Regions from separate parts of the Paenibacillus sp. LK1 genome, predicted to be linked through region 1. Evidence: predicted binding sites of a transcription regulator. Region 1 holds the regulator's gene; each other region holds the start of a gene.
What was found. The regulator LexA, encoded in region 1, represses DNA repair genes until DNA is damaged. The targets are predictions, from matches to a motif close to CGAACATATGTTCG.

Region 1 (3,288 bases):
AGTCTATTGAGTACCGTATTCGTGCTCTTCAGCAATTGAGACAGGGAATTGAGAAGTATCAGCAACGTATTCTTGACGCACTTCGTGCGGATCTAAATAAATCTGAAACAGAGGCTTATGGCTCTGAGATTCGGATCGTGTTGGGTGAACTGGATTTTGCATTGGAACATTTGGAGGAATGGGCTACACCAAAACCTGTACCTACAAATTCTGCTATACCCGATGGCACAAGCTTCATTTATCCTGAACCTTATGGAGTTGCTCTTATTATTGCACCATGGAACTATCCGTTCCAACTGGCTTTCGGCCCTCTAATTGGAGCCATTGCTGCGGGTAACTGTGCCATTATTAAGCCGTCTGAATTAACCCCAGCCGTGTCACGTCTAACTTATGATTTGATTCATGAGATATTTCCTAGTGAGTACATGGCAGTTATGGAAGGGGAAGTTGAGACGAGTACGGCATTGTTGAAAGAAAAGTTTGATTATATTTTCTTTACAGGCAGTACAGGTGTTGGTCGCATTGTTATGAAGGCAGCTGCTGAGCATTTGACTCCAGTTACGTTAGAACTAGGCGGTAAAAGTCCGGTCATTGTTCATCAGGATGCAGATTTGAAGCTGGCGGCTCAGCGCATTGTTCGCGGTAAATTCCTGAATGCTGGGCAAACCTGTGTTGCACCGGATTATTTGCTTGTACACGAGCACGTACATGACAGATTACTTGAATTGATCGCTGCAGAAATTCAGGATAAATTTGGAGATGACGTGATGAAAAATGCTGATTTTCCGCACATTGTCAATGCACGTAACTTTGATCGTTTATCCGTTTTGCTCCAAGATGGCAAAGCGATGATCGGTGGGCGTTCTGAACGTGATCAGCTGCTCATTGAACCAACAGTACTGGGGGAATTGGATTGGAAATCCCCAGTGATGCAAGAAGAGATCTTTGGTCCAATTCTTCCTGTATTTAAGTATACCGACCTCGATCCCATGCTAGATGAGATTGTTCGTCGTCCAAAACCACTGGCATTATATATCTTCACTCAGGATGAGGATCTGCAGAATCAGGTTCTGAATCAAGTTTCTTTTGGTGGTGGTTGTATTAATGATACCTTGTCTCATATGACATCACATTATCTACCGTTTGGCGGCGTAGGGGAAAGTGGAATGGGTTCTTACCATGGTCAACAGAGTTTTGAAGTGTTCTCTCATTATAAAAGCATTCTTAAACGCAGCGAATAATCGACTAACGTAGAACAATATAAATTGTATAAGAAAAAAAGAGGTTGTCCCGTTGAACGGGACAACCTCTTTAAGTATCTTATTGTGAGACTTCTGTACAACTAGAATACATATTAATGAATATCACGGAAAAGGCCGATGACTTTGCCCAGGATGCTAACGTGTTTCAAACGCAACGGTTCAAAAGTCGAATTTTCCGGTTGAAGACGAATATGATCTTTCTCTTTGTAGAACGTTTTTACCGTTGCTTCATCGTCTTCAGTCATGGCTACTACGATATCGCCGTTATCTGCAGTTTGCTGCTGACGTACGATAACATAGTCTCCGTTAACAATGCCTGCTTCTACCATACTGTCTCCTACGACAGAAAGCATGAATACTTTCTGTTCGCCTACATAATGCGTGGGAAGAGGGAAGTAATCTTCGATATTTTCTGTTGCTGTGATCGGAACCCCTGCAGTAACTTTACCCACGACAGGAATGCGAGCAACGCTGTGAGCAAACTGATGTGAATGCTCTGACTCTTCCTGGCTGAGAAGTTCAATGGCTCTTGGTTTGGTTGGGTCACGTCTAATCAGACCTTTCTTCTCCAAACGATCCAGATGTCCATGTACTGTAGAGCTGGAAGCCAATCCAACGGCTTCACCAATTTCGCGTACGGAAGGAGGATACCCCTTCAACCGGACTTCATTGCGTATAAACTCCAGAATAGCCTGTTGCCTGCTGGATATCTTCGACATACCGTATCAACCCCATTTTAGTAACGTTTGGGAAAATTATAACATAGAACCTCCGTTCGTACAAACATAAGTTCTAAATAAAATGCCATAAAATCAATGTTTTTTTGCGAATTAAGATGAAAATTTTCTTTTGGTCTAATCAAATACTGCAAATGACAGTTCCCTTTTCAATAGAAGAAAGATATTGGAATGTAGGATGCAACAAAAAAAGCGAACAATTGTTCTAAAAAGTTATTGTACAAAACAAGTGTTCGTGTTATATTGATTTCAACGGATAGGAACAAACGTTTGGAGGTCGATATTTAATGAGATATTCTACTTATCAAAGCATTTACGAACCGGTGCGTTCAGAAGTGGTTGAAACTAACATAAGGAATTTTAAGAAGGTTTTTGCAAAAGGTAATGTCCCAACTTGGGTCTTGAAATTAATAATCGTAAGCTTAATTATACTGGTTGGATGCAGTACAGTACTCACTGTGTTCGCTGGCAATGAGAAAGATTTATTGCCTGGAGGGAAGATGGCAGTTTCACAAGGAGATACACTATGGAGTATATCATTAGATCACAAACCTGAAACAATGGATACACGTGTATATATAGAAGCAATTAAGAAAGTGAATCAACTTCAGTCAACTTCAATACAAGTGGGGCAAGTCTTAATACTGCCTCAATTCACAGAATAAGACTGCATATCCACACGCGCTAATGCATGTCAGCTTGACAAGCTGCCCTTATCATGTCAAAGTTAATAAGACTTTGTATTTTTGGAGGGGACAAGCTTGGATATAGATAGTCTGGTAGCACGTATTAATGAATTGGCCCGTAAGCAAAAATCCACTGGATTGACAGAGGAAGAGCTCGCAGAGCGTGCCAAGCTTAGAGAAATCTATTTGAGTAACATTCGGAGCAATTTCAGACAGCAACTGGATTCGATTGAAATTGTAGATGATGAGAACGATCAAGGCCACCAAGGCAAACTCAAACATTAAGGAAACCTAATGATATCAATATGATATTTAGGTTTCTTCCTGTTATCTAGAGGTTGCAAATTATAGGGGGAAATGTTGGTTTGCAGTTATGTAAGCCGATACAAAGAACATCTAAGGGGGATTCTCATGTCGCGTTCGTTCGAGAGAACGGTTCGGAAAAATTCTAAGCAGTTGAATCAGCAACGCAAAAAAAGCGGTAAACCGATTTCCGGTACACCAGGTGAGGACGTATTTAAAGGACGCAGCCTTCTGTTTCCTATTTTTCTGATCGGACTAGCTTTCCTGTACCTCTTTATGAGTACATTTCTTGTCAAAGCT
Region 2 (3,288 bases), on a different contig from region 1:
TCCGCTGGCTGACAAGTTGTTGGTTACTGCGGTGCTGATTTCACTTGTGGAAATGGGCAAGTTGGATTCCTGGATTGCTGTGGTCATTATTAGTCGTGAGTTTGCGGTTACCGGCTTGCGTCAGATTGCATTATTGGATGGTTCGGTTGTTGCAGCAAGTGCCTGGGGCAAACTGAAAACCGTCGTGCAAATTGTGGCGATTGTGCTGCTGTTGTTGAATAATTTCCCGTTCTCATTTACGGGTATTCACATGGACGTTATTGCCGTTTGGGCTGCAGCGATCATTACAATTTGGTCAGGTATTGATTACTTTATCAAAAACAAAAATTTGCTTCATTTATCAAAAGCGTAACGTTTGAGGTTAAATGGGTAAGCATGAAGAAATCATTTGTACGAAGGGCAATAGGAAATTATCCTATTGCCCTTTGATCACTCACCACGTGTACAGGAGGATGCTGAATGAAGGCAGAAATCATTGCAGTTGGCACAGAATTGTTGCTTGGACAAATTGTGAATACCAATGCCCGATATCTATCCCGTGAATTGGCTGCGATCGGGATTGATGTATATTTCCAAACGGTGGTTGGTGATAACCTTAATCGACTAAGTGACGCTATTCGCATCGCCCAGGGTCGTGCAGACGTCATTTTATTTTCCGGGGGCATCGGTCCCACACAGGATGATCTGACCAAGGATGCGATCGCGGCGGTCTTGAACCGCAAGCTGCATATAGATCGAATGGCTATGGACAAAATCGAGAGCTTCTTCAGAGATCGTAATGTGGACATGACCGAAAATAATCGCCGTCAGGCGATCGTTATAGAAGGTGGGACACCGCTGGCGAACGAAACAGGCCTTGCCGCAGGAAATGCGATTTCCGACAATGGCAAACATTATGTAGTGATGCCTGGACCGCCGAAAGAGCTGATTCCAATGTTTGAACAGGAAGTTAAACCTTGGCTGTTCCAGCATGTACTAACAGAAGAAATGCCGATTTACTCAAAAATGCTGAAGTTTGCAGGGATCGGAGAATCGGCATTGGAAGACCGACTCCTGGATCTGATTGATACGCAGACAGATCCAACGATTGCTCCTTATGCCAGTGAGGGAGAAGTTACGGTACGTGTATCTACAAAGGCTCCAAGTGAGAGTGAGGCGAAGCTGAAGCTGGACGCAATGGAAGTTCAGATCCGGGAACGATTGCCAGAGCATCTCTACGCGAACGAGGATGTGCCTATAGAGTACACAATTGTAACGATGATGTCTGATATGGGTCTGACCCTTAGCGCGGCTGAGAGCTGCACAGGAGGGCTCGTCATGCAAAGTCTGACGTCAGTCCCTGGCAGTGCTTCGATGCTTAAGGGTGGAATAGTATGTTACTCCAATGAAATTAAGGAGAAGCTGCTCCATGTGCCACATGCCTACCTAGAAGGTGAAGATGCACCGGGCGCAGTGAGTCCGGAAGTCGCCAAAGTGCTGGCAGAACAGATTCGCATGATTGGGGATGCCGACTTCGGTCTGTCGGTTACAGGTGTAGCGGGACCTGGTTATTCTGAACGCAAACCACCAGGACTTGTTTTCATCGCTCTGGCTCAACGTGGTAAAGAGACAGAAATTCATGAACTGCGCATTAATGGCAATCGGGAGACGGTGCGGATCCGTTCAGCGAAGGCGATTCTTTACCGTTTGTGGCGCAAACTTGTGGAGATGGACTAGTTCATAGCTCGGATTGCATTTGCTAAGGCAAGCAAGTATAATAAAGGAAGACGGAAGAACCGTAGAATCAGGCTTTACAGCCTTGTTTACGGTTCTTTTTTCTGTTTAATGGAGAGTTTGCTTGAGGAAGAGGCGCCTCGGCCTTCACAAAAAAAAACGAATGTATGTTCGAAAAAAAGCTTGGCAAACGTGTTAAAACAAGGTATCATTATCTTATAAACAGTAAAGGGTGTGAGCTTATTGTCAGACCGTCGTGCCGCGCTTGATATGGCGCTCCGTCAAATAGAGAAGCAATTTGGTAAAGGATCCATCATGAAACTGGGTGAGTCGACTCACATGCAAGTGGAAATCATACCCAGCGGTTCCTTGGCTCTGGATATTGCATTAGGAACAGGCGGCTTGCCTAAAGGCCGTATTGTTGAAATATATGGACCAGAATCTTCCGGTAAAACAACTGTAGCATTGCATGCGATTGCTGAAGTACAACGGGTGGGTGGACAAGCTGCATTTATCGATGCAGAGCATGCTCTTGACCCGCAATACGCAAGCAAACTGGGTGTTAACATTGATGAGTTGCTTCTGTCTCAGCCAGATACGGGTGAGCAAGGGCTTGAAATTGCAGAAGCGCTTGTACGTAGTGGAGCTGTAGATATTGTCGTTATTGACTCGGTTGCTGCATTGGTACCAAAAGCGGAAATTGAAGGCGAAATGGGTGATTCCCATGTCGGTTTGCAAGCACGTCTGATGTCTCAGGCGCTGCGTAAACTGTCTGGTGCAATCAGCAAATCCAAAACCATCGCAATCTTCATCAACCAGCTTCGTGAAAAAGTCGGTGTTATGTTTGGTAACCCGGAGACAACACCTGGTGGTCGTGCCCTGAAATTCTACTCTACAGTACGTCTGGATGTACGTCGTATTGAGAGTATTAAATCAGGCAATGACATCATCGGTAACCGTACTCGTATCAAAGTTGTAAAAAACAAAGTGGCACCACCGTTTAAACAAGCGGAAGTGGACATTATGTACGGTGAAGGTATTTCGAGAGAAGGCAGTATCATTGATATTGGTACAGAGCTGGACATCGTTAACAAAAGTGGTGCGTGGTACTCTTACGAAGGCGAGCGTTTAGGTCAAGGACGTGAGAACGCCAAGCAGTTCATGAAAGAGCATCAAGATATTGCTCAAGTAATCGAGCAAAAAATCCGTGTAGCCAGCAACTTGACTACTGCAGTTCCTGTGCCTACGACTGAAGATCAACAAAAAGAAGCGGCAGAAGAACAAGAATTGTTTGAAATTAATGAGTAATGCTCTGAATCCCCGAAACTTGTCTGAGTGAGCTTGGCTCGATCTAGATCTAGCTAACGGGGTAAGGTGTGCGCTCGTGCTGTCCAACAGCCTCTGTCCGAATGGGCAGGGGCTGTTGGTACGTTTTCTGTTAGGGAGAGGCCGGACATTGTTTCCGGCCTTTTGTATTACATCTGGTGTCTCTGTGAAATTACGCTCTAAACGTATGCAGTTTATCTGTGTTATCTCCGTCGGAGATCTGCTAATCGGATTCAAGAAAGTCTTTTG
Region 3 (3,288 bases), on a different contig from region 1:
CTACCTGCTCCTTCATTCTATGACTGAAGCTTCCAAATATAACTATCCAGTCACCCAACTGTGACAATTTGGGTCCATTTTTTATTTTTCCGCGGATTTTAAAGGAATCATTTCCCTCTTGCACATACACTATAGCAAATGTAATCGGCTTATCTTGGTCCAGCTAAACGTTTCCAGACTTACTCTGCTGTTTATGGTATAATATAACAATTGATTCCCACTACCCGTTTAAGCGAGGCGGATTAATGAAAACGTTAAAGCCAAGAGTCTTTATTGGCTGCTCGCTGGAAGCGAAGCCGATTGCAGCCGCAGTACACGAAAACTTGCGTTTCTCGGCCGAAGTTACCCCTTGGTACTCCGGAGTTTTTAATCCAAGCAGTTATACCATGGACGATTTGGAAACAGAAGTGCGTACGACTGACTTTGCCATTTTTATTTTTCATCCGGATGATATATCGAAAATTCGCGGGAAGTACTATGCCTCTGTCCGTGATAATACAATGCTGGAAATGGGTTTGTTTATGGGTCGGCTAGGACGAAAGCGTATTTTTTTCATTCTCCCTGAAGATATTACGGACATCAAAGACGCTTCCAAGATCGAAGGTTTACGCATGCCTACAGACCTGCTGGGATTAAATCCACTCGTTTATGAAATTCGTTCAGACGGGAAATGGGCGCCAGCCGTCTCGGTGGCCTGTTCCAAAATCGCATACAGCATCGAAGAACAGGGACGATGGAGCGATCCCGAAGTGGAAAAAATCATCGAGAAACATAAAAGGTCTGAGGGCGAAGCCCGATTACAGTTGCTCAAGCTGCTGCGATTCTTCAGGGAGTTACTGCGTACCCGCAAAGCAGATTCGGTTATGTTGGAGCGAATGAGCGATGCACTTCGAAGTGCATTTGTATCCCTTCCTCCATTTGCCGTGCGTGGAACTGCCATATACCGTACAGATGACAGTGGTCATATTGAACAATTATGTGGTAATGTTGGGGAACCGGGGAGAAAATATAACTTGTCCGCCAACGACGACAAACAGCCTGATGATCCGAAGCGAATTCTGGTTATTGATTCTTACCGGGAGAACAAAATCAAGATCAATCTCTACGACGACTACCTTGAGAAAGAGTATCTGCTATGCTATCCTGTAGCCAAGAGGTATGTAATCACAGTCCATATTATTGGACATATTGAAGCGGATGAGGCGATATTTCAGCAGATGGATTTGGAGAATCGTCATCTGTTCAACGCCATCAACGATTTGTTAGGAGGCGAACCGGAATGAAACCGGAAACGAAAAAAATAAGCAAGCGCTGGGGCAGCGAGAAAAAGGTACGCCTCAGTTCTGCGCCCGAATCATCACGACCGGTTCCGGAACCCAAGGAAGAAGATCGTTTCCACAAACCGGCCGTACCGCTGACTACGATTGGCCCTTCACTGAAGGGTAAGGAAAGACCTTACAAAGTGATTCTGGAAAAAGAGGCTCTTTATGAGAAGCCTCAGTATCTGGCTTAACCGCTTTATGCTCATATACAACTCTGCCGTCTGGTTCGGCAGATCATCTGGCCCCGCCTCCCAAGGCAGGGGCTTTTTTGTTGCAACACTTTGACAACTCTTACTAACCTTCGCTAGTACCAACCAAAAGCTCTTCATCTCTTTCTCTGATGCATTAAGTCGTTTTCTTTATGCCCTTAGGTTTCCTGCAAAACCCAAATATTATACCTTATTTTGGAGAAGGCCTGTCCCTATTTCATCGCCTACAACCTCAGCATAAACCGAATATGGGCTACTTCCAATATTTCTCGGTTGTATTGTGTATCAGCATTGCATATATTGATTATAATATAAGAACATACGTTCTGTAAATAAGAACATGTCCGAATTCAAGGTTAAGGAAGTGAAAGTATGTCATCATCCCCTTCCGCCCCATCCCCTGCGGATGAAGACCACCGATTGATTAAAAGCATGGTTGTACGCACTCTGCTGCTGGATGTGCTTGAACGGGATATTCGCACACTGGATACGTTGCAGCTCAAAATGCCAGAGGTGTACATTCTGTCTCTAACCCGCATTCAAAATGATGTACTTAAGGAAATGCTGACGCTTCGCAAACAGATGAGAACTCGTGGCGTCAAGGTTCTGGAGGAGAAACGGCAAGTTGATGGAATCGAAACCCAGTATCTGTGCAGAGGATATTTACAGCGCTTCTATATGCTGTGGACGTTCGCACGGAATGAAGTCAAAAAAGAGCTTAGTCGGCATCTGGATATGGACTTGACCCAGCCGTTATAGCTGATTCATCTGCTTAATGTACCCGTCATCGTTTGAATTCACAACTCTTAGTCCACTTAGTTCGCTTACTCCTCAGAATCCTCACCCTTCTGCCTAATCGAAACAGGTTGACCCCAGGAGGCTGCGTTCATTAAGATGGAATAGACATGTCTGTACATTCCGTTCAGACTTGCAATGAAAATGGATTCCTATAAGCAACAAGCCTGCCTGCCATTAACGGCGGACAGACTTGTTCATTGGAATTGCTTTCAATGTCTTATCAATCAAGGAGTTGTACTTCATGGACTTGAATTCGCATTTAATTAAAAATCAAAAACCCGCACATACAGGCATTGCCGCAGATGTTACCGAACTGATCGGCCAGACACCTGCCGTCAGACTGAACCGACTTACAGGCAGCGATTCCGCTGACGTATACGTTAAGCTGGAATATTTCAACCCCAGCGGCAGCGTCAAAGACCGTGCCGCCTATAACCTGATCGTTCAGGCTGAACGGGCAGGAGTGCTGCTTCCCGGCGCAACCATTATCGAACCGACCAGCGGCAATACCGGCATCGGTCTTGCGATGAATGCTGCTGCCAAGGGATATAAGGCCATTCTGATCATGCCGGACAACATGTCCAAGGAACGCATCAACATCCTGAAAGCCTATGGTGCAGATGTCGTACTTACCCCTGCTGCGGAACGGATGCCTGGTGCGATTCGCAAGGCCAAAGAGCTTCAGGCCGACATTCCAGGAAGTTTCATTCCCCAGCAATTTGAGAACCAGGCGAACCCGGACATCCACCGGATCACCACGGCTCCCGAAATTATGCAGCAGATGGAAGGCAAGCTGGACGCCTTCATTGCCACAGCGGGAACTGGCGGTACAATTACCGGAACGGGAGAAGAACTGCGCAAGCAGCTGCCGAACATTCGCATCTATGCGGTAGAGCCGAAAGGTTCACCTGTGCTGTCCGGTGGCGAGCCCGGACCCCACAAGCTCGTCGGTACAAGTC

Region 2: recA (recombinase RecA) is a predicted target of LexA. The motif match lies at 1,874-1,887, and genes of this name have one in related genera.
Region 3: CS562_RS22065 (YhjD family protein) is a predicted target of LexA. The motif match lies at 1,846-1,859, and genes of this name have one in related genera.

What each region holds. Positions count from the first base shown of each region.
Region 1 is NZ_PEII01000005.1:316,991-320,278, reverse strand. It holds gene CS562_RS13670 (aldehyde dehydrogenase) at 1-1,241, shown strand, start outside; gene lexA (transcriptional repressor LexA) at 1,355-1,981, opposite strand; gene CS562_RS13660 (LysM peptidoglycan-binding domain-containing protein) at 2,287-2,664, shown strand; gene CS562_RS13655 (DUF896 domain-containing protein) at 2,761-2,970, shown strand; gene CS562_RS13650 (hypothetical protein) at 3,097-3,288, shown strand, end outside.
Region 2 is NZ_PEII01000001.1:389,802-393,089, reverse strand. It holds gene pgsA (CDP-diacylglycerol--glycerol-3-phosphate 3-phosphatidyltransferase) at 1-352, shown strand, start outside; gene CS562_RS01840 (competence/damage-inducible protein A) at 460-1,716, shown strand; gene recA (recombinase RecA) at 1,957-3,021, shown strand.
Region 3 is NZ_PEII01000010.1:176,773-180,060, forward strand. It holds gene CS562_RS22055 (nucleotide-binding protein) at 246-1,283, shown strand; gene CS562_RS22060 (hypothetical protein) at 1,280-1,513, shown strand; gene CS562_RS22065 (YhjD family protein) at 1,904-2,290, shown strand; gene cysK (cysteine synthase A) at 2,571-3,288, shown strand, end outside.